One region of the Pseudomonas syringae pv. tomato str. DC3000 genome, then DNA from elsewhere that is predicted to be linked to it. Evidence: predicted binding sites of a transcription regulator. Region 1 holds the regulator's gene; each other region holds the start of a gene.

Region 1 (7,864 bases):
TCGCCCTGGTCAGTATGGACAGTTTCCGCATCGGCGCGCAGGAACAGCTCAAGACTCTTGGGCGCATCCTCAACGTGCCGGTCACCCATGTCGATCCGGGCCAGTCGCTGGTTCAGGCGCTGGAGCCTTTGCTGCGCAAGCGCGTGGTGCTGATCGATACCGCCGGGCTGCAGGCCAGTGATCCTGCGCTGCGCATGCAGCTTGAAAGCCTGGCAGGGCGCGGCATCAAATCACGTAACTACCTGGTGCTGGCGACGACCAGCCAGAAGCAGGTGCTGACCGCTGCGTATCACAGTTACAAACGGTGTGGCCTGGCCGGATGCATTCTGACCAAGCTTGATGAAACAGCCAGCCTGGGCGAAGTCCTGAGCCTGGCGATCAGTCACGAGTTACCGGTGGCCTACCTCACGGACGGTCCACGTATTCCTGATGACCTGCACACTCCACGACGTCATCAACTGGTGAGTCGTGCGGTGAGTGTGCAGATGCAGGATGAGCCTAGCGAGGAAGCGATGGCGGATATGTTTGCTGACCTCTATCACACCCCTGGCAAGAGAGTGGGTTAAGTGATGGATATTTTTGGAATGTCCCTGCGTCAACGGTCTGCCATGCGGTGTTCATTTGCGAACGTGCAGCCCTTGATGTGGTTTCGGTCTACGCAAGACAAGGTAAAGAAATAACATGGGCAGCATGCATCCCGTACAGGTTATCGCGGTGACCGGTGGCAAAGGTGGCGTCGGTAAGACTAACGTGTCAGTGAACCTATCACTGGCCCTCGCCGAGCTTGGCCGGCGCGTCATGCTGCTGGATGCCGATCTTGGCCTGGCCAATGTCGACGTTCTGCTTGGGCTGACGCCTAAACGCACGCTTGCCGATGTGATAGAGGGTCGCTGTGAGTTGCGCGACGTTCTGTTGCAGGGGCCGGGCGGGGTTCGTATCGTGCCTGCGGCCTCTGGCACCCAGAGCATGGTGCACCTGTCACCGGCCCAGCATGCCGGCCTTATTCAGGCGTTCAGCGAGATTGGCGACAACCTCGATGTGCTGGTGATCGATACCGCTGCCGGTATCGGCGAGTCGGTGGTCAGCTTCGTGCGCGCCGCTCAGGAAGTGCTGCTGGTGGTGTGCGACGAGCCCACGTCGATCACCGATGCGTACGCCCTGATCAAACTGCTCAATCGCGACTACGGCATGAACCGTTTCCGGGTGCTGGCCAACATGGCCCAGAGCCCGCAGGAAGGACGCAACCTGTTCGCCAAACTCACCAAAGTGACTGATCGTTTTCTTGATGTTGCCCTGCAATATGTAGGTGCCGTGCCGTACGACGAGTGCGTGCGCAAGGCGGTACAAAAGCAGCGTGCCGTCTACGAAGCATTCCCGCGTTCCAAATGTGCGCTGGCTTTCAAGGCCATTGCCCAGAAGGTTGATACCTGGCCGTTGCCAGCCAACCCGCGGGGTCATCTCGAGTTCTTCGTTGAGCGACTCGTTCACCAGACCAGTGCGGGGCCTGTGCAATGACTGCGAGCGGCTACCAGATGTACAGCAAAACCTCCCGTAATTCGCAGTACGAGTTGATCGAGCGTTATGCGCCGCTGGTCAAGCGTATCGCTTATCATCTGCTGGCGCGCTTGCCGGCCAGTGTGCAGGTCGAGGATCTGATTCAGGCTGGTATGATCGGCCTGCTCGAGGTTTCCACCAAGTATGATTCCACCAAGGGTGCGAGTTTCGAGACCTATGCCGGTATTCGCATTCGTGGTGCAATGCTCGATGAGGTTCGCAAGGGGGACTGGGCACCTCGCTCGGTTCACCGCAATACCCGTATGGTCAGTGACGCAATTCGCGCAATTGAAGCTAAAACCGGTCGTGACGCTAAAGATCACGAGGTTGCGGCCGAACTCCAGTTGAGTCTTGATGATTATTACGGGATTTTGAATGACACCTTGGGCAGCCGCCTCTTCAGTTTCGACGACCTGCTGCAGGACGGCGATCATGAAGGGCTGCACGAGGACGGCGCAAGCGGTTCGCTTGAGCCATCACGCGACCTGGAAGACGAGCGCTTCCAGGCAGCGTTGGCCGATGCAATTGCCAATTTGCCAGAGCGCGAGCGTCTGGTGTTGGCGCTGTACTACGACGAAGAGCTGAACCTCAAGGAAATCGGAGAGGTTCTTGGTGTCAGCGAATCTCGAGTCAGTCAGTTACACAGCCAGTGCGCAGCTCGTTTGCGAGGGCGTTTGGGGGAGTGGCGAGCGCGTTGACGGCAGTGCGCGACGTTTGTCGTGCGTTGTCTGCATGCCGGCTGTGCAAAGCGTTACGTGGTAGCAGGATAGACGAGGCAAGGGCCTGTCGGGCAATGTCTCGATGGGCTTTAGTCGCAGTCTTGACTGTCGTTGTGCCAAGCCCGTCGTCGTTTCGTATAGCTGGGGGTGTGCTGTGCCAGTATTGAGTGAACAGCGTGTTCAGGTGCTGAACGCGTTAAAGACTGCTTGGAGGTCGAATTGGACAAGAACATGAAAATCCTCATCGTTGATGACTTCTCAACGATGCGGCGGATCATCAAGAATCTGTTGCGTGATCTGGGGTTTACCAACACATCTGAAGCGGATGACGGTCTGACCGCATTGCCGATGCTGCAGAGCGGTGCCTTTGACTTTCTGGTGACGGACTGGAACATGCCTGGCATGACCGGTATCGACTTGTTGCGTCAGGTCCGTGCGGACGATCGTCTCAAAAGCCTTCCTGTACTGATGGTTACTGCCGAAGCCAAGCGTGAGCAGATCATTGAAGCTGCCCAGGCCGGGGTGAACGGTTATGTAGTCAAGCCATTCACGGCTCAAGCGCTGAAAGAGAAGATCGAAAAGATCTTTGAACGCGTCAATAGCTGATGCATGCCGTGAGGGCGCTATGGATAACAATGATTCGATGGCCGACTTTGAGTCGACCTTAAAAAGACACGCACAGGAACTCGTCACCAGCCTTGAAAAAGGCCGTTTCGGCGAAGCTGTGCAGCTGATCCATGAGCTCAATCAGACCCGTGACCGCGGCCTTTATCAGGAAGTGGGCAAGCTGACGCGTGAGTTGCACAGTGCAATCGTCAATTTCCACATTGATCCGCATATGCCTCAGGCCGAAGAGGTGTCGCAGATCACGGACGCGACGGAGCGTCTTTCCTACGTCGTCAGGCTGACCGAGAACGCGGCCAACCGTACGATGGATCTGGTCGAGGAAAGCACGCCGATCATGAATGGTCTGAGTTCCGACGCCAAGGCGTTGAGCGAAGACTGGGGACGCTTCATGCGTCGCGAAATCGGTGCCGAAGAGTTTCGTGAACTGGCCAAGCGCGTCGATGGTTTTCTGACGCGTACCGAGAAGGAAAGCCATACGGTTTCCGCGCACCTCAACGATATTCTGCTTGCTCAGGATTACCAGGACCTCACCGGTCAGGTGATCAAGCGCGTCACGCAACTGGTGACCGAAGTAGAGGGCAATTTGCTCAAGCTGGTGCTCATGGCCAGCCATGTCGATCGCTTCGCTGGCATCGAACATGACGAAGAATCCATCCTTGCTGAAAAAGATCCTAAAAAACATCTCGACAAGGGTGAAGGTCCGCAGATTCATGCCGATAAACGTGAAGACGTCGTATCCGGACAGGATGATGTAGACGATCTGCTATCGAGCCTCGGCTTCTAAGGTCTGTTGACGGTTAATTTTAGGGAGCACCCCATGAGCTTCGGCGCCGATGAAGAGATCCTTCAGGATTTTCTGGTAGAGGCCGGCGAAATTCTGGAGCAGTTGTCAGAACAATTGGTCGAGCTGGAAAGCCGACCGGATGATGCTGATCTGCTCAATGCAATTTTTCGCGGTTTTCACACTGTAAAAGGCGGCGCCGGCTTCCTCCAGCTCCATGAGCTGGTGGAGTGCTGCCACATCGCCGAGAACGTGTTCGACATCCTTCGCAAGGGTGAGCGGCGCGTTGATTCCGAACTGATGGATGTGGTCCTGGAAGCTCTGGACACGGTCAACAGCATGTTCGGCCAGGTACGTGAACGGACTGACGTGACTGCGGCGACGCCGGAACTGCTGGCGGCGCTGGCGCGTCTGGCCGAGCCTCAATCTGCCGACGAGGTTGCCGCTCCCGAGCCTGAACCGGTGGTCGAAGCTGTCGCGCCGGTAGCTGCATCAGCCGCCGCTGGCGATGACATCACCGACGATGAGTTCGAGCAACTGCTCGACTCGTTGCATGGCTCAAATCCGGTGTCTGTACCTGCAGCTCCGGTTGCAGCAGCCGTTGCAGCGCCTGCCAGCGACGAGATCACCGATCAGGAGTTCGAATCCCTGCTCGACCAGTTGCACGGCAAGGGCAAGTTTGCGGCCGATGTTGCTGCTGCTCCAGCGCCTGCACCTGCTGCCCAGAGCAGCAAGGCTGCGCCCGGCGACGAAATAACCGACGACGAGTTCGAAGCGTTGCTCGATCAGTTGCACGGCAAGGGCTCGTTTGACAGTGCTGTGGCCGCGCCGGTTGCCGCCGCTGGTGCCGCCAAGGCCCCGAGTGCTGCGAAGGCATCTGACGAGATCACCGATCACGAATTCGAAAACCTGCTGGACGAATTGCACGGCAAGGGCAAGTTCGAACCTCAGGCCATCGCTGCCAAGGCGTCTGCACCGGCCCCGGCTGCTGCGCCAGCAGCGGTTGCCAAGCCTGCTCCGGCACCTGTTGCCAAGGCAGAGCCTGCCAAGGCGGCTGCACCTGCACCTGCCCGGGCGCCTGCGCCTTCCGGCGAAAAACCGGTGGCCACGGAAGCTGAAACCACGGTTCGTGTCGATACCGCCCGACTGGACGAGATCATGAACATGGTCGGCGAACTGGTACTGGTGCGTAACCGTCTGGTGCGTCTGGGTCTGAACAGTGGCGATGAAGCCATGTCCAAGGCGGTTTCCAACTTGGATGTGGTCACTGCGGACCTGCAGACCGCGGTCATGAAGACCCGCATGCAGCCGATCAAGAAAGTCTTTGGTCGCTTCCCGCGTCTGGTACGTGACCTGGCTCGCCAGCTCAAGAAAGAGATCAACCTGGAACTGGTCGGTGAAGAAACCGACCTCGACAAGAACCTCGTAGAGGCGCTTGCCGACCCGCTGGTCCACTTGGTGCGCAACGCGGTCGACCACGGTATCGAAACGCCGGAAGAACGCGAAGCCTCGGGCAAGTCCCGCGGCGGCAAGGTGATTCTTTCGGCAGAGCAGGAAGGCGACCATATCCTGCTGTCGATTTCCGATGACGGCAAGGGCATGGACCCCAACGTGCTGCGCTCGATTGCGGTCAAACGCGGCGTCATGGACAAGGATGCAGCCGATCGGTTGAGCGACACCGATTGCTATAACCTGATCTTTGCACCGGGCTTCTCGACCAAGACCGAGATTTCCGATGTGTCGGGCCGTGGTGTGGGCATGGACGTGGTGAAAACCAAGATTTCCCAGCTCAACGGTTCGATCAACATCTATTCGACCAAGGGCCAAGGCTCGAAGATCGTCATCAAGGTGCCGTTGACCCTGGCGATCATGCCGACCCTGATGGTGATGCTGGGCAACCAGGCTTTCGCCTTCCCGCTGGTCAACGTCAACGAAATCTTCCACCTGAACCTGTCGACTACCAACGTTGTTGACGGCCAGGAAGTGGTGATCGTGCGTGATAAAGCCTTGCCGCTGTTCTATCTCAAGCGCTGGCTGGTCAGTTCGGCGGCTCACGAAGAGCAGCGAGAAGGGCACGTCGTGATTCTTACCGTCGGCACCCAGCGCATCGGCTTTGTCGTCGATCAACTGGTCGGTCAGGAAGAAGTGGTCATCAAACCGCTGGGCAAGATGCTGCAAGGTACGCCGGGCATGTCGGGCGCCACCATCACCGGTGACGGTCGCATCGCCTTGATTCTCGATGTACCCAGCATGCTCAAGCGTTACGCCGCTCGGCGTATTTGAATCCGGGGTTGCGGGCAGCCTGGCTGCCTGCAACACCTATTGGAGTGTTTATGGCAGTCAAGGTCCTGGTGGTGGATGATTCCGGTTTTTTCCGCCGCCGTGTCACGGAAATTCTTTCTTCGGACCCCAACATTGTAGTTGTCGGCACCGCCACCAACGGCAAGGAAGCGATCGAGCAGGCGCTGGCCCTCAAGCCTGACGTCATCACCATGGACTACGAAATGCCGATGATGGATGGCATTACCGCAGTTCGTCACATCATGCAGCGTATTCCCACCCCGGTATTGATGTTCTCGTCGCTGACGCATGAAGGTGCGCGCGTGACGCTGGATGCTCTGGACGCCGGTGCAGTGGATTTCCTGCCCAAGAATTTCGAAGATATCTCGCGCAACCCGCAGAAGGTCAAGCAACTGCTGTGCGAGAAAATCAACAGCATTTCGCGCAGTAACCGTCGTTCGAGCGGCATTGGTTCGGCCAGCGCTGCATCGCCAGCCCCGGCTGCTCCCGCGCCATCAACCCTGTCCAGTCGTGCGCCTGCGCCCTCGGCAGCAGCGCCCGCCCGAGCCGTGCCTTCACGCACTGTCGCGCCCGCCGCGGCGCCGGCCGCTCATGCTCACCACACGCCTGCGCACCCGACCACCACCGGCACTGCCAAGCGCAAGGCTTACAAGCTGGTGGCCATTGGCACCTCGACGGGCGGCCCGGTTGCATTGCAACGGGTATTGACCCAGTTGCCAGCCAATTTTCCGGCACCGCTGGTGCTGATTCAGCACATGCCTGCAGCGTTCACCAAGGCCTTTGCCGAGCGCCTCGACAAGCTGTGCAAGATCAGCGTCAAGGAAGCGGAGGACGGTGACGTGCTGCGTCCGGGGCTGGCGTTGCTGGCGCCAGGTGGCAAGCAGATGATGGTCGACAGCCGCGGTACGGTGAAAATCCTGCCGGGTGACGAGCGCCTGAATTACAAGCCTTGTGTGGACATCACCTTTGGTTCTGCCGCCAAGTCCTATGGCGACAAGGTGCTCTCGGTCGTGTTGACCGGCATGGGTGCCGATGGCCGTGAAGGAGCGCGCCTGCTCAAGCAGGTCGGCAGTACCGTTTGGGCGCAGGATGAAGCGAGCTGCGTGATCTATGGCATGCCGATGGCGATCGTCAAGGCTGAGCTCGCGGACGCGATCTACAGTCTGGATGACATCGGTCGGCACCTGGTCGAGGCCTGTCTCTGATGGATGTACTGAGTCTTATCGGTCTGATCCTGGCGTTTGTCGCGATCATTGGCGGTAACTTTCTCGAAGGCGGGCACCTCGGCGCGCTGCTCAACGGCCCCGCAGCTCTGATCGTGCTGGGCGGTACGCTTGGCGCATCGCTGTTGCAGTCACCGATGAGCGCGTTCATGCGCGCCATGAAAATTATCCGCTGGATCATCTTCCCGCCGCGCATCGATTTGCCCGGTGGCGTGGACCGGGTCATCGGCTGGAGCATGACGGCCCGCAAGGAAGGCTTGCTCGGTCTGGAAACTGTCGCAGACTCCGAGCCCGACAATTACGCCCGCAAAGGCCTGCAGTTGTTGGTCGATGGCGCCGAGCCGGCAGCGATTCGCAGCATTCTGGAAGTGGATTTCATCACTCAGGAAACCCGCGATATCCAGGCTGCCAAGGTTTTTGAAAGCATGGGCGGTTATGCGCCGACCGTGGGCATCATCGGCGCCGTGATGGGCCTGATTCACGTAATGGGCAATCTGGCTGACCCCAGCCAGCTGGGCAGCGGCATTGCGGTGGCTTTCGTCGCCACTATCTATGGCGTCGCTATGGCCAACCTGATTCTGCTGCCGGTGGCCAACAAGCTCAAAGGCATCGCCCATCGCCAGTCGCGTTACCGCGAAATGTTGCTCGAAGGCCTGCTG
Region 2 (7,864 bases), 700 kb from region 1:
TGGCGAGCATGCTGCGGGCAATGGCAACTACGCCAGCCTGCAGATGGCCGGTGCGTTGACGACCATCGTGATTCTGCTGTTTCTCGCCCGTGTGGTCGTGCCGATGCGGGTGCTTGGCAGTGTTTCGTACGTGATGATCGCAACGGGTGCACTTGTCAGCGCGTTGAGCCCCGGCCTGGACGGGTATGTGTGCGGCTTTCTGCTGATTGTCGGATTCGACAAAATGTTCAACGTTTACCTGCGCAGCACTCGACAGCGCGTGATACCCAGGCAGGACTTCGGCAAGACGGTAGGCGTTATCACCTTGCTCAACAATCTGTCGCAGCCGCTGGCTGGGTTGCTGGTTGCGCTGCTGGCCGCTCCGTTGGGTATTCGTCAGGTAATCCTCATCCTCGCTGCGCAGACCGCTTTGCTGGGCCTCGCCGCGCTGTGGCTATTCGGGGGATGGCGAACCCGACGCTGATCGAAGATCCTCAATGAGGGTGCCTACACCTGATCGGCCGCAGGCACCCCGGATGAGATCAATACTCTCAGATCACACCGCAAGCAGCACGGTCACCGCCGCCGCCCAAAGGTTTAGGCATGTCGGCGTGGTTATCGCCGCCGGCATGAACCATCAATGCATGGCCTTTGATTTCGGACAGTTTTTTCAGGCGCGGTGCCAATACCGGATAGTCGGCAGTGCCGTCAGCCGTGACGTACAACGCGGGCAGGTCGCCCAAGTGACCTCGCGCATAAGGCCCCAGGTGTTTGCCGGTCTTGGCCGGGTCAAAGTGACCACCGGCCGCCAGTGCCGCAACCTTCACGCCGTCCTTGGTGCCTGCCTCGCAACTACCGTTTTCATGCACGTGGAAACCGTGAATGCCCGCAGGCAGACCGTTCAGCTTTGGGGTGAACAGCAAGCCGTACTCTGTTTCGCTCACCGTAACGCTGCCGATCAGTTTGGGCGCGCCGTCAGCGCTGACCAGATTGATCGGAACGTCCAGCGATGCTGCCTGAACGCTGAGGGAAAAGGCGCCAAGAAGGCCAAGCAAAAGATGAGGTTTCATAGGTTTTAATGCGTCCCTGATCTGTTGATCGAAGTGAACGTTGCTCTGAGCGGCGTGAATCGGTACGCCACGCAACGTCATTGATGTCACAGAAGGTGAGACCACAGGCGCGCACTTTGATGCAAAAAGATGAGCGAGAAGCGCTCGGGGAAGTGATGCAAAACTTCACACTGGCCTGCCAACACAGGTTGGCAAGCCAGTGAGTTCAGTGAGCGCCGGGCTGCCAGCGCTACGACTGGCTTCAGATATCCAGGCAGATCTTGCCGAAATGCTGGTTGGTTTCCTGATACTTGAACGCTTCGACAATGTCGGCCATCGGGAACGAACGGTCCATGACCGGGCGCATGCCGTTGGCGTCAATCGCGCGAATCATGTCCTGCTGCTGCGTGCGGCTGCCCACCAGCACACCCTGCATGCGCAGTTGCTTGACCAGCGCCGGAACGAACTCCAGCTGACCGGCCACGCCGCTGAGAATGCCAATGACCGAAATATGGCCGGCAACCCGTGCTGCGTTCATGGAATGCTGCAGCGTCGATGGGCCGCCTACGTCAATGATGTGGTCCACACCGCGCCCGCCGGTGAGCTTGCGGGCCGTTTCGCCCCAGTTGCTGTCCTTGCGGTAGTTGATCAGATGGTCGGCGCCCATCGCCTGCAGACGCTCCAGCTTTTCATCGCTCGAAGAGGTGGCGATAACCGTAGCGCCGACCATCTTGGCGAATTGCAGGGCGAAGATCGACACGCCGCCAGTGCCTTGCACCAGCACGGTATCACCGGCTTTCAACGAGTCATCGACCATCAGCGCACGCCATGCAGTCAGGCCGGCAGTGGTCAGTGTGGACGCCTCGGCATGGCTGTAACCCAATGGCGCGCGGGTGAACGAGGTTGCGCGAGCGGTAACCTGTTCACGGGCATAGCCATCAACGCCGTCGCCAGGCACTGTGACAAAGCCTTCAACCAGTGGCTCACCGCTGATCCATTCAGGGAAGAAGGTGCTGACGACCGAGTCGCCCACCTTGAACTCGCTGACGCCCTCGTCGACCGCTGTCACCACACCGGCACCGTCGGCCATGGGAATGCGCTTCTCAGTCGGTGCCCACATGCCGGTGACAACGGCGAAATCGTGGTAGTTGAGCGAGTTGGCGTGCAGGCGCACGGTAATTTCACCGCTTTTGGGTGCCAGCACTTCGCTTTCGCCAACGCTGACCTGATCGTAGCCGCCGCCAGCCTGCACGTAGATGGTTGTGTTGCTCATGGTCAATCTCCTATCAATTCAACATTACGCAAAATGACGAAATGTATAAATAAAACTTACAACTCTTTCTTGAGCCGATCCGCGAACCGGTCGATGGCTTGCTCGTCACGGCGGAAGTACGTCCACTTGCCAATCCTCGTCGCCTGCACCAGCCCGGCACGCTGCAGGATGGCCAGATGCGCGGACGCCGTGGAAGCCGACAGATTGGCCTTGGCCTGAATATGTGACACACACACCCCTATCGCCGGATCACCGTGGTCCTGGGGAGGAAAATGGGTTAGTGGGTCTTTCAGCCACTCCATGATCAACATGCGAGTGTCATTGCCGACCGCTTTGATTTGCTCAAGAATCATGGGGTGCAACATTACGCCTTTTTACGAAATGTTCAACCCCCATGCAGAAATACACATGGCACAGAACGTGATTGCCGCTTCACATCGGCATGCCGGATAAAGCACTCTGTCGGCACTTATAAAATCCGCTACGCAGTCGCGAGCGCACTTCGTATCAAAGCCAGGACCGTCTCATGATCAATCTGAAATACAGCGTATTTAGCGCCCTGCTTCTGGGCATGGCAGCGATGGCTCAGGCCCAGGAATCAGCGTCGCATCTGGACAAGGTATTGCAGACAGGTCAGTTGGCGGTCTGCACCACAGGCGACTACAAACCCTACTCCCTGCTGCGCGAAGACGGTGAACACGAAGGAATTGATATCACTATGGCCCGCTCGCTGGCCAAGAGCCTGGGCGCGACTGTGCAATGGGTGCCTACCACCTGGAAAACCCTGCTGCCGGATATGGTTGCCGGTAAATGCGACATTGGCATGGGCGGCATTTCGGTCAGTCTGGAACGCCAGAAGAAAGCCTTTTTCAGCAGTACGCTGGATGTCGATGGCAAGATCCCGCTGGTCCGCTGTGAAGATCAGGCCTTGTATCAGACTGTCGAGCAGATCAATCAACCGTCAGTGCGCCTGATAGAACCGGCCGGTGGCACCAACGAGGCGTTCGCACGCGCCCATCTGCCCAATGCGTCTCTGGCGTTTCACGATAACAAGACCATCTTTCAGGAGTTGCTGGACAAGAAAGCCGACGTAATGATCACCGATGCTTCCGAAGCACTTTATCAGCAGAAACGCATGCCCGGCCTGTGCGCAGTCAACCCGACCCATTACATGCAATACGGCGAGAAAGCTTACCTGCTGCCACGCGATGACGTGACCTGGAAAAGCTACGTGGACCAATGGCTGCATCTGAGCAAGGCCACCGGTGAATATCAAAAGGCGTTGGGAGAGTGGCTGGCAGTGCCGACACAACTGTAAAAAGCATATCATTTTGCCATTATTTAAAGCTTGGGTCGGGGACGCCGATAGTGTTTGAACCTGTGATGCATTTCGCACGGCTTCTGATTCTGTAAGCGCAAACCTATAGGGAAACCCTCATGTCCCAGACCCAAGCGGCCCATGCTGGCCTCACCGTAAAACAGCGATTGATGGCCTCGACCTTCGCCATCATCGTCGCGTTTGTAGCGCTATCGGTTTTCATGATCCATACACTCAAGACATCGACCGAGAACGTCGACGCGCTCTATAACCGGGATTTCCTGGCAACCGAGGCGGTGAACAATATCGACGGCGCGCTGACCCGCGTGGACATCAACATTCTGCGCATGATCGCCATCGGCAATCCGGAGCAGACCGCCGGCTGGAAGAATGAGAACGAAGCCGCTTTCGCCAAACTCGATGAACTGACCGTGCAGCTCGGCAAGAACACCGCTGAAACGCTGGATGTTACGCTCACTCAGCAGTTGCAGCGCGATTACGCAAAGCTGCGTGACGGCATGCGCCATCAGACAAGCGTTATCCAGACGGGTGATATCGCCGCCGCCGCCACTATCAACCGTACCGAGGTCAAACCGTTTGCCGAGCAGGTGTTCAAGACCCTGCAGACCCTGCGCGAGCAAGGCAAGCAACATGCTGGCGAGCGTTTTGAGGCGCAGGAAGGCAGCGCCAACCAGGCCAGCAAACTGGCCATCGGCGCCACGCTGGTGATTGCGATACTGGGTGTTATGGTAACGCTGCTGACCATACGCAGCATTCTGGCGGCCATTGGTGGCGAACCCTCAAAAGTGGCCACTATCACGCGCACCATCGCCAAGGGCGACTTGAGTAGCACCATCAAGGTCAATGCCGATGACAACACCAGCGTCGCTGCTGCCGTGGTTGCCATGCAGACCCAACTGCGCGACACCCTGCAGCAGATTTCAAATTCGGCAACCCAACTGGCCGCCGCTGCCGAAGAGATGACGGCCATCACCGAAGACGGCGTTCAAGGCATCCAGCGACAGAACAACGAGATTGACCAGGCCGCAACGGCTGTCAATGAAATGACCAGCGCAGTGGAAGAAGTCGCTCGTAACGCCGAACACACCGCACGCTCGTCAAGCAATGCGACCAGCGCGGCGCAGGCCGGTCTGGGGCTGGTCAAGAAAACCGCCAGCGCGATCAACACCATGAGCACCGACGTACAAAAAACGGCCACCTTGATTGGCGAGCTGGCAGGTCAGTCGCGCGACATCGGCAAGGTGCTGGATGTGATTCGTGGTCTGGCCGAGCAGACCAACCTGCTGGCCCTCAACGCCGCGATCGAAGCCGCTCGCGCAGGTGAAGCCGGACGCGGGTTTGCCGTGGTGGCGGACGAAGTTCGTGCTCTGGCTCACAGAACCCAGCAATCAACCAGCGAAATCGAACGTCTGGTGACCAACATCCAGAGCGGCACTGAGCGGGCTGTGGGCTCGATGCGTGGCAATACCGAACTGGCCAGCGAAACGCTCGTTATCGCCGAGGGCGCCAATGACTCTCTGACCGCCATCAGCGCGGCGGTGAGCGAGATCAACGACCTCAATCTGGTCATTGCCAGCGCCGCGCAACAGCAGGCGCACGTGGCACGGGAAGTGGATCGCAACCTGGTCAACATCCGTGACTTGTCTGCGCAATCCTCATCGGGCGCGCAGCAAACCAGCAGTGCAAGCCGTGAGCTGTCGACATTGGCGCTGAATCTGAACAATATCGTCGGGCGCTTCCGCCTGTCCTGATCCGACACGCACTCTGCACGCTGCCACAGCGCGCAGAGTCCGCCCCTTCCGTCCTTTTCTGGCCAATCTGCACGTCTGCCTACATATTTTGTTGCAAGCCCCTCGCGCCTGAAATAGCGTGGTGTCCTGGACGAACAAGGACGGCCCGCATGAAGCCCAGCAAGCCCATCACCCGCGCATTCTGCGTCGAATTACAACAAGAGTTGTCGATTGCCGCTGCCCGCCGCGAGTACTTTTCCCAGGAACCGCCACGCAAGCGCTTCGAGTTTCTCTGCTCCAACGAAGCTTGCAGAGCGCTGGGCGCTAAAGTGACAGGGGTTCGCTACGACGTGAAGCCACAGGACAACCCGACCTTTGTCGCTGCGCATTTTCGCGCCAACCCGCATCACGATCATCATCCGGACTGTGAGTGGGTGGATGAGAGCGCAGATGAAAAGCCGGACATCCCGGTTGAAGAAACCGATGTTCAGACGCGCCTGCGCCAGGCCAAGCGTAAGCTGGATGATTACATCGACATATTCGACCCAACGCTCAAAGCACCGAGCAAAGAGAAATCCGGGGAAGAAAAAGCCGGTGCAGGCAACCCACAGCCCCCCGTCAGCCAGCCATTGACCGAGCCCGCGACACCCAGGGCCGCTCGCTACAGCGAAACCCGCACCAACAACCTGGAGCGCCTGGTAGACAGCTATCGACAGGCCAAGGCCGAGTTGTCACTGGACGATTTCAAGCTGTTGAAACTGAGAATTCCCGGCCAGGGCGAAGTCGCGTTGCGCTCGTATTTTCGCCATATCAAATTCGCCAAATCGGGCGACAACGGCCGCGTACTGTTTGGCGGCGGGCTGATAGAACAACGCTACGGGCAGGGCTTCAAATTCAAATTCTTCGACCGCCTCGACGGCAAACTGGTGACCCTCTACGTATCACCTGCGCAAATGCAGGCCTACCGCTCCAGCCGCTACATCAGCGAACTGCTCAGCCATGCGGATGAGGTAAAGTTCTTCACGGTGTACGCACTGGGCACCGTCACCCAAAGCCCGTCAGGCAAGAGCTACAGCGTCGAGGTCGATGACCTGCGGCACCTGGCAATTGTGCTGGGGCCAGCGAAAGAGCTGGTTGAAGAAGGGAAGGCTGCGGGGGGTGAGTGATGCTCATGCCCTGATAAAACGCATGCCAATGCAGAACATTGGCATGCGAACAGCGGGTTTTTATCAGACCTTGACGATCCAGCCGGCGGGCGGCTCGATGTCACCGGATTGCACACCGGTCAGTTCCTTGTACAGACGCTGGGTAACCGGGCCGACGTCGGTCTGGCTGTAGAACACGTGCAGGTTGTCCTGGTAGGAAATGCCGCCGATCGGGGTGATCACTGCAGCGGTGCCGCACGCGCCGGCTTCCTTGAATGTGTCGAGCTGGTCGATGAACACATCGCCCTCCTCGACCGTCAGGCCCAAACGGTTTTTTGCCAGTTCGATCAGCGACAGGCGGGTAATGCCTGGCAACACTGATGGCGATTTAGGCGTCAGGAACACATCGTCGCTGGTGATGGCGAAGAAGTTGGCCGAACCCACTTCCTCGATTTTGGAATGAGTCTGCGGGTCGAGGTAGATACAGTCCGCGAAGCTGTGTTTCTTGGCTTCCGAACCCGGCATCAGGCTGGCGGCATAGTTGCCACCGACCTTGGCAGCACCGGTGCCGTTGGGCGCAGCACGGTCGTAACCGGAGATCACGAAGTTGTTCGGCTTCAGGCCGCCCTTGAAATAAGCACCAACCGGAATGCAGAAGATCGAGAAGATAAACTCTGGCGCAGTCCGCACGCCGATGTTGTCACCCACTCCGATCACGAACGGGCGCAGGTACAGCGCGCCGCCGGAGCCATACGGCGGGATGAAACGCTCGTTGGCCTTGACGACCTGCTTGCAGGCCTCGATGAACACGTCGGTGGGTACATGGGGCATCAGCAGACGGGAACAGCTGCGCTGCATACGCTGTGCGTTCTGGTCGGGACGGAACAGGTTGATCGAGCCGTCCTTGCAGCGATAGGCCTTCAGGCCTTCAAAGCACTGTTGACCGTAATGCAGCGCGGTCGAACCTTCGCTGATGTGCAGCGTGTTGTCTTCAGTCAGCGAGCCCTGATCCCAGGCACCGTCGCGCCAATGAGACAGATAGCGTTTGTCAGTCTTGATATAGTCAAAACCCAGAGTGTCCCAGTTGATGCTTTCTTGACTCATAACGCCCTCTATCATTTTAGCGACTGCCTGGACGAGTCAGGCCAATGCCTTATTCTGCCAGATCATTCAGGCTCTGAGGCTTGAAATAAATGCAAACTGACAGGGCGTTTCTGAAGCAACGCAATACACAGGCGTCACGTCAGTTGGCCGGCTGCTTCACCGATGCCTGACGCTGGCGAATATAGGCAAGGAAGGCGTCCATGTCGGAACTGCACAAGGTTCTCGCGACGGACTTGACCTCTTCC
Region 3 (7,864 bases), 540 kb from region 1:
TTCGCGCTGCACGAAGGCCTGCAGGCCAACGGGCAGAACTTCAACGGCTCGCTGGACAACGACAAGGATGCGTACCTGGGCAAGTTCTCAAAATTCATGCCGGTGGGCTTCTATTACCGATCCTTCTACAAGCCCAAAGGCATGTGGAAAATCTGGGAGCCGATCATTCGCAAAAAGGCCGGTCTGGGCGTGCTGGACCTGAATTTCCAGCCTGAGTATTACGACAAGGCCTATCTGTTCACTGACCTGGCGGTGATCGGCGCAGGGCCTGCCGGGTTGCAGGCAGCGCTGACTGCCGCCAACGCCGGGGCCCAGGTGTTGCTGATCGAGCAGCAGCCCATTCTCGGCGGCTCGCTGACCTACGCGCGCTTCGATATCGACGGCCAGCGTGCCGAACAACTGCGCCTCGAACTGGTCGCTGCGGTAGAAGCACACGACAATATTCAGGTGCTCAAACAGGCCACGTGCAATGCCTGGTTTACCGACAATTACCTGCCGGTGATTCAAGGCAAGCGCCTGTACAAAGTGCGCGCCACGCAATGCCTGGTGTGCAGCGGTTCTCTGGATCAGCCGGTGATTTTTCGTAACAACGATTTGCCCGGCGTGATGCTGACCAGCGCCGTGCAGCGCCTGATGAAGCTCTACGCAGTCAAGCCGGGCAAACGCGCGGTGGTGCTGACCGGCAATGATGACGGCTACCTCGCCGCCCTGGATTTGCACGATCAGGGCGTGGAGGTGGTCGCCGTTGCCGACATGCGCACCAACCCAGCGGATCGAGAATTACAGCTCGCCCTGGAGAAGCGCGGCATCGCGTGCCACATGAGCACCACGGTCTACGAGGCGCTGCACGAAAAAGGCATGCGCCATGTCAGCGGTGCCGAACTGCGCAAGATCACCGGTCAAGGCCAAGTGGCCAATCATGGCTTGAGTGTCGAGTGCGACCTGCTGTGCATGTCGGGCGGCTACATGCCGGTCTATCAGTTGCTTTGTCAGGCGGGCGGCAAGCTTGCCTACGACGATCAACAGGCCGAATTCACCCTCAGCGGCCTGCCGCAGAACCTGGGCATTGCAGGCTCGGTCAATGGCTATCACGTGCTGGATAACGTGCTGGCAGACGCTACCCATGCCGCCGGCGGAATGCTCTCGGCGCCAGGCCTGGAACCCAACCAAAATCCGCCTGCGTTGCGCCCTGAAGCAAAGGTCAATTTCAGCTGGCCGATCTTCCCGCACCCCAAGGGCAAGGATTTCGTCGATTTCGATGAAGACCTGCAAGTGCGCGACATCGTCAACGCCACGCGCATCGGCTACCGCGACATCCAACTGGTCAAACGCTACTCCACGGTCGGCATGGGCCCGTCGCAAGGCCGCCACTCTGCGCTGCCGACTGCACGCCTGGTGGCGGCGTCAACCCAGCGCAGCATCAGCGAAACCGGCGTGACTACGGCGCGTCCGCCCTTCGAGGCCGAGAAACTGGCGCACGTGGCGGGTCGCGCCTTCGACCCGTACCGCCAGACGCCCATGCATCAACGGCACGTGCAGGCAGGCGCGAAAATGATGCCCGCCGGGATCTGGCAGCGCCCGGCGTTCTACGGCAAGCCGTCGCGACGTGATGCCTGCATGCAGCAGGAAGCCCTGCACGTGCGTAACAAGGTCGGCATCATCGACGTCTCGACCCTCGGCGGCCTGGACATACGCGGCCCGGACGCCGCCGAGCTACTCAACCGTATGTATACCTTCGCCTTCCTCAAGCAGCCAGTCGGGCGTTCGCGCTATGCATTGATGACCAACGAACAGGGCGTGGTGATCGATGACGGCGTGTGTGCACGGTTTGCCGAACAGCATTTCTACGTCACCGCCACCACCAGCGGCGTGGATCGTATCTATCAGCAGATGCTCAAGTGGAACGCGCAATGGCGTCTGAACGTGGACATCACCAACGTCACGGCGGCCATTGCGGCGGTCAACGTGGCAGGCCCGGATTCACGCAAGGTGCTGGCGCAGGTGTGCAGCGATCTTGACCTGTCTACCGAGGGTTTTCCCTATCTTGGCGTGCGGCAAGGCACTGTTGCAGGCATCAAGGCACGCTTGCTGCGAGTCGGCTTCGTCGGCGAACTGGGCTACGAGATCCACGTTGCGGCGCGGCATGCCCTCAAGCTGTGGGATGCGCTGAGCGAAGCGGGCAAGGCGTTCGACATGCGCCCTTTCGGCGTCGAGACCCAGCGTCTGTTACGCCTTGAAAAAGGCCATGTGATCATCAGTCAGGACACCGATGGCATGACGCATCCCGGCGAGATCGACATGGGCTGGGCGGTCAGTCGAACCAAGCCGTTCTTCGTCGGCCGCCGCGCGGTGGACATCCTCGAAGCCTTGCCGCAAAAGCGCAAACTGGTCGGTTTCACCCTGCCCAAAGCCAGCCCGCTGCCGCTTGAGGGCCATCTGGTGCTCAAAGGCGCGGACATCAGCGGCAATGTCACCTCCTGCGAGTACTCGCAAACCCTCGACATGATTATCGGCATGGCCTACGCCGCGTTCGATCAGAGCACGCCCGGCCAGCAGATTCCGATCCGCGTCGAAGACGGCGTGGTGGTTCAGGCCACCGTCGTGAAACTGCCCTTTTTCGACCCTGAAAACCAGCGCCAGGAGCTCTGAACCATGACCAGTCTTACCACAGACCGCCCTGTCGAACTTGATGCCACCTCACTTTGCACACTGGAAGACCTGACCGACCTGCCACGCGTGGGGTTTCGCGGTGCGCAAACGGCCGACTACCTGACCGCACGCGGTTTCAGCCTGCCCGAGACGCCCAATCGCGCCATTACCCAGCCCGACGGCAGCCACGTTGCTCGTCTGTCACTGACCGAGTACCTGCTGTTGGGCAGCCGGCTTGATCAAGGGCAGCGTATCGCCGATGAAGAAGCTCGCTGGGAACTGGACCACAGCGCCAATTACCTGCTGCCCCGTGAAGACAGCCACGCCTGGCTACAACTGAGTGGCGCGTGCATTGCGCAGGTGATGGCCAAAGTGTGCGGCGTGGACCTGCGCCCGCAGGCCTTCGGCCCCGGCTCGGTGGCGCAGACCTCGGCGGCGCGGATCAACGTGATCGTCATCAACGTCGGTGCAGAAACCGGGCCTCGTATGCAGATTCTCTTTGATCGCGCCTCGCTGGCGTACTTCAAGGACGCGATGCTGGACGCCATGACCGAGTTTGGCGGGCGCTGCCTGTAAAAATCGACTTACCTGTCAGGGCGTGCGGCACGTCCCTGACCCAGAAACGACAAACATACCCGTTAGCGCCATCCTGCCTAAAGAATCCTGGCAACAAGCCGTTGCATTCTCGGTAGACCATGAGACAAAGCTCCGGGTGAAGGCTCGGCGCGACAGACTGCAGCCATGCAGCCATGCAGCCATGCAGCCATGCAGCCATGCAGCCATGCAGCCATGCAGCCATGCAGCGCCCGACACTTGCGGTAGTAATAGACTCCGGAGCTCAAATGAATATCAAACAGAAATTGACGTGGGCTTTCGCAGTGATTGCGTGTTTGCCCATCGTGGTCGTGGCTGCAATTGTAATTGTGAACCTGCGCGACAAGGCGACCAGCGACTTTGTCGACAGCAGCGGGCGGGAAATTCGTCAGGTCGACAACGCCATGCAATTGTTCTTCGACGGCATCACGCAGAACGTCAACTACATCGCTGCGCACCCGCTGATCGCCGGTGCAAGCGATGACTTTCGTAACTATATGGGCGCCGCCGCTACCGCGCAGTCGGAAAACGACAGACAGGCCACCGAGCTGTTCGCCAGCATTGCCAAGGCCCACCCGGCCTACGCCTACGTTTCTTACGGTCTGATCAACGGCAGCTACATCATGACGCCGGACGACCCGAAAATGAGCAACTACGACCCGCGTGTCCGGCCGTGGTACAAGACCGCAATGGCCAATGCAGGCAAGACTGTGCGCAGCGATGCGTACTACTGGGCCAACGATGATGCGGTGCTGGTCAGCACCATCCGGGCGATCCCCAACAAGCTCGGCAACCCCGGTGGCGTGGTCAACATCGACGTGTCACTCAAGCAACTGACCAACATCGTCAAGCAGATCAAGCTGGGTGAAAGCGGCTACCTGATGCTGATGGAAAAGAACGGCACAGTGCTGGTCGCCCCCAAACAGCCAGAGCATAACTTCAAGAAGCTGGGTGAACTGGGCGACGGTTTCGCCGAACTGGCAAAAACCGGCAGTGGTCTGGTCGAGTTGACGCTCAATGGCGAGCGTTACATGGCCAACGTCTACCCTTCCGAGCAACTGGGCTGGAACTTTATCGGCCTGATCAAGCAAGACGAAGTGATGGCCTCGGCCACTCGCCTGACCTGGCTGATCGGCATCATCGCTGCCGTGCTGGCGCTGGTGTTCGCGATTGTCGGGGCAAGTTTTGCCAGTGTCATCGTGCGTCCGATCCATAGTGTTTCCACTGGCCTTGAAGGCATTGCCGGTGGCGAAGGCGACCTGACCCAGAACCTCGCCGTGCGTGGCACCGACGAAACCGCGCAGCTGGCGGGCTGGTTCAACAAGTTCCTCACTGCAATTCGCAACCTGATCCAGCATATTGGTCAGGCCGCCGGGAAAATTCTCGAGGCATCGCACAGCTCCACCCGTGTCTCCAACGACATGGCCGAAGCCGCCGGGCGTCAGCGCGAGGCGGTGGACATGGTGTCAACCGCCTTCCATGAGATGGTCGCCACCTCCAACGAAGTCGCCCGCTCCTGCAGCCAGGCCGCCGATTCCGCCGACAGCGGTCAGCAACAGGCCCGCGAAGGCCAGCGGCAGATTGATGATGCGGTGCGCAGCGTTGATCAGTTGAGCGAAGAACTGGCCCGCTCAGCCAAGGACATGACCCAGCTGGAAAAAGACAGCACGGGCATTCAGTCGATTTTGAACACCATCCGCTCGATCGCCGAACAGACCAACCTTTTGGCCCTCAACGCAGCCATTGAAGCGGCGCGCGCGGGTGAACAGGGTCGCGGCTTTGCCGTGGTGGCCGACGAAGTTCGCGCGCTGGCCAAGCGCACCGCCGACTCTACTGCCGAGATCGACAGCCTGCTGGGCAACCTGGCCAGACGCACTGCTTCGGTGGCGCAACAGATGCATTCCAGCCTTGAAGTGTCGCAGCAGTCGGTGACCAAGATCGGGCAGGCACGTAGCAGTTTTGGGCAGATTCGTGAGTCGGTGGATGTGATTCGCGACATGAACACCCAGATCGCAACTGCCGCTGAAGAACAGCATCAGGTCGCCGAGGACATCAACCGCCACATCAGCCAGATCCATGGCGATGCTCAGTTGATCGCCGACCTTTCGGACTCGGCCCGCGCCGACTCCAGAAGCCTGGAGACACTGTCCAGCGAACTCGACGGCCTGGTGCGCAAGTTCAAGACTTGATGCGTAGCGCGGCGGTAACCGCCGCTATCGTGCGACACAGAGCATAGAGAACTGCATTCCTGCTGGAGCGTAGGCAACGATAACCCACTATCGTGCGACGCTCCGCGTCCGGTCTTGAGCAGGCCTCACCCTCTCGCAAACCACTCAGCCAGAAAATCCAGCAGGGTACGCAGGGTCGCTGACTGGTGATGCCGTGAGGTGTAGATCGCGTGTATCCCCAGCGCGCGTGGCTGATAGTCGGGCATCAGCGCAATCAACTTGCCGCTGGCAATCAACGGCGCTACCGAATGCACCGGCTGCAAGGCAATACCCGCGCCTGCCGCTGCGGCTTCCAGCAATACAACTGAATCGTTGGCGCTGAGGTTGCCGCCCACCGGCACACTGAGCTGCGTGTGCTGACGGGTGAACTCCCATAGGCTTTTACCGAAGTAGGAATAGGTCAGGCAATTATGAGCGCTCAATTCCTGCGGCCTGGACGGCGTGCCGTGTGCAGCGAGGTACGCCGGCGACGCGCAAACCCGCGAATCGCAATGCCCCAGCGGTCGAGCGATCAGGTTGGGGTCCAGCTGATTGGTGATGCGGATGGCCAGATCGATGCGTTCACTCACCAAGTCCACCGCTTCATTGCCGATCTGAAAATCCACCGACGTGCCGGGATAGCGCTGCAGGTAGGCGGTGACCGCCTGCGCCAGGACCGCCTGCGCCAGGGACTGTGAGCAGGCAATGCGCACCATGCCGCGCGGTTCGTCGACGTGTGTGTCGGCGGCCAGAGGCACGGCATCGGCCAGCTCCAGCAACTGCTGGCAACGCAGCAATGTCGCCTGCCCCGGCGCCGTCAGCCCAAGTTTACGGGTGGTGCGGTGCAGCAACCTTGCGCCCGCCCAACGTTCCATCTGCGCCAGATAGCGGGTGACCATCGCTCTGGACATATCCAGCGTTTCGGCGGCAGCGATGAGGCTGCCGCGTTCGTTGATGGCGATGAACACCCTCGCCGCCGTGATGCGATCCATTATTCGTCCGATTCAAGCAATCTATAGTTGCCAATACTGAGGCTTTTGTTTCATTTAAAGCAACTTAAGATAGGGGCCTCAGTCCTGCCCGCCAAAGGTCGTGCCTCATGTTGCGCAACTCCCTGCTTGCCCTGTCCCTCGCCGCCCTGCCCCTCGCTACGTTGCTCCCGCTCGCCGCCCACGCTGCCGCCCCATTGGCGATCGAGGTCTACAACCCGGCCGAAAAAGCCATCTTCCCGGTGTCCTCAGAACTGGTCACCGGCAAGCATGATGCGGTGCTGATCGATGCGCAGTTTCAGCGCAACGATGCTCAGGCGCTGGTCGCGAAGATCAAGGCCACCGGCAAGAAGCTCACCACTGTCTATATTAGCCACAGCGACCCGGATTACTACTTCGGTCTGGAGGTCATACAAGCGGCTTTCCCCGATGCAAAAATCGTTGCCAGCGCGCCTACCGTCAAAGCGATCAAGGCCTCGATGCAAGGCAAGCTTGCCTACTGGAGCCCCATCCTGAAAGACAACGCCCCGGAAAAACTGGTGCTGCCCGAAGTGCTGGAGGGTGATCACCTGACCCTCGAAGGTCAGCCGCTGGAGATCAAAGGTTTGACAGGCACGGCTCCGGAACGCAGCTATGTATGGATTCCATCGCTCAAGGCCGTCGTCGGTGGCGTCGTGGTGTCCAGCGGCATTCACGTTTGGGTAGCCGACACACAGAGCCCCAAGTCCCGTCAGGACTGGCTCGCCACACTCAAGGGCATCGAAGCGCTGAAACCGGCCACCGTGATCCCAGGCCATTACCTCGGGCAGATTCCTCAAGGCACCCAAGCGGTTGCCTTCACCGCCGACTATCTGAAATCCTTTGAACAACAAGCGGCCAAAGCCAAGGACGCCAAGGCCCTGATCGATACCATGCAGAAAGCCTGGCCGCAACTGGCCGAGCCCAGCTCGCTGGAACTGAGTGCCAAGGTCATCAAGGGCGAGATGAAGTGGCCTAACTGATCTGCTGTAAATGGGTGTGGTCACAAGCCCACATCCATCGCTATGCTGCGTCCATGAACCCACCCGTCAAAATCCGTAACCCCTGCCCGCCCGGCGCTTGCGACTGCGAGCGCGAACGGCTGGAGGCCGAGGATGCCGACCGGCGCATACTCAAGCTGACCCGTGACGCGGAAATCACGCTGCTCGAACGCCTGGGCCGTGTCGAAAGCCTGGAAGATCTGCAGCACATGCAGCGCAGGATTTTCGAGCAACTGGGCGTGCGCATTGAAATCGCACCGGGCTTCAACGAAGTGCGCACCATGCGCGGCATCAGCATTGTCGTCGAGAAAAAGACCGGGCTGTGCCGCAAGACACGCAAACTGGTCGCAAGCGCAATCCGCAGCGCTCTGGAAGCACGCCCGCAGATCGTCTACCAACTGCTCAA

What was found. Region 1 encodes FliA, which starts transcription of late flagellar genes. Its sites were predicted from a motif close to CTAAAGTTTNNNNNNNNNNNGCCGNTAA; they were not measured.
Region 2: a site for FliA is predicted at 3,643-3,670, ahead of PSPTO_RS07020 (methyl-accepting chemotaxis protein). Genes of this name have one in related genera too.
Region 3: a site for FliA is predicted at 3,303-3,330, ahead of PSPTO_RS12710 (methyl-accepting chemotaxis protein). Genes of this name have one in related genera too.

The regions. Positions count from the first base shown of each region.
Region 1 is NC_004578.1:2,163,389-2,171,252, forward strand. Features, by position in the region: gene flhF (flagellar biosynthesis protein FlhF) at 1-566, shown strand, start outside; gene fleN (flagellar synthesis regulator FleN) at 682-1,515, shown strand; gene fliA (RNA polymerase sigma factor FliA) at 1,512-2,252, shown strand; gene PSPTO_RS10285 (chemotaxis response regulator CheY) at 2,505-2,879, shown strand; gene PSPTO_RS10290 (protein phosphatase CheZ) at 2,899-3,684, shown strand; gene PSPTO_RS10295 (chemotaxis protein CheA) at 3,718-5,964, shown strand; gene PSPTO_RS10300 (protein-glutamate methylesterase/protein-glutamine glutaminase) at 6,015-7,187, shown strand; gene PSPTO_RS10305 (flagellar motor protein) at 7,187-7,864, shown strand, end outside.
Region 2 is NC_004578.1:1,461,763-1,469,626, reverse strand. Features, by position in the region: gene PSPTO_RS07045 (MFS transporter) at 1-463, shown strand, start outside; gene sodC (superoxide dismutase family protein) at 531-1,049, opposite strand; gene PSPTO_RS07035 (zinc-dependent alcohol dehydrogenase family protein) at 1,291-2,301, opposite strand; gene PSPTO_RS07030 (ArsR/SmtB family transcription factor) at 2,358-2,666, opposite strand; gene PSPTO_RS07025 (transporter substrate-binding domain-containing protein) at 2,828-3,619, shown strand; gene PSPTO_RS07020 (methyl-accepting chemotaxis protein) at 3,739-5,391, shown strand; gene PSPTO_RS07015 (hypothetical protein) at 5,541-6,536, shown strand; gene PSPTO_RS07010 (branched-chain amino acid aminotransferase) at 6,600-7,619, opposite strand; gene PSPTO_RS07005 (CatB-related O-acetyltransferase) at 7,759-7,864, opposite strand, start outside.
Region 3 is NC_004578.1:2,700,380-2,708,243, reverse strand. Features, by position in the region: gene PSPTO_RS12720 (2Fe-2S iron-sulfur cluster-binding protein) at 1-2,649, shown strand, start outside; gene PSPTO_RS12715 (sarcosine oxidase subunit gamma) at 2,653-3,225, shown strand; gene PSPTO_RS12710 (methyl-accepting chemotaxis protein) at 3,492-5,432, shown strand; gene PSPTO_RS12705 (LysR family transcriptional regulator) at 5,558-6,442, opposite strand; gene PSPTO_RS12700 (MBL fold metallo-hydrolase) at 6,550-7,440, shown strand; gene PSPTO_RS12695 (hypothetical protein) at 7,494-7,864, shown strand, end outside.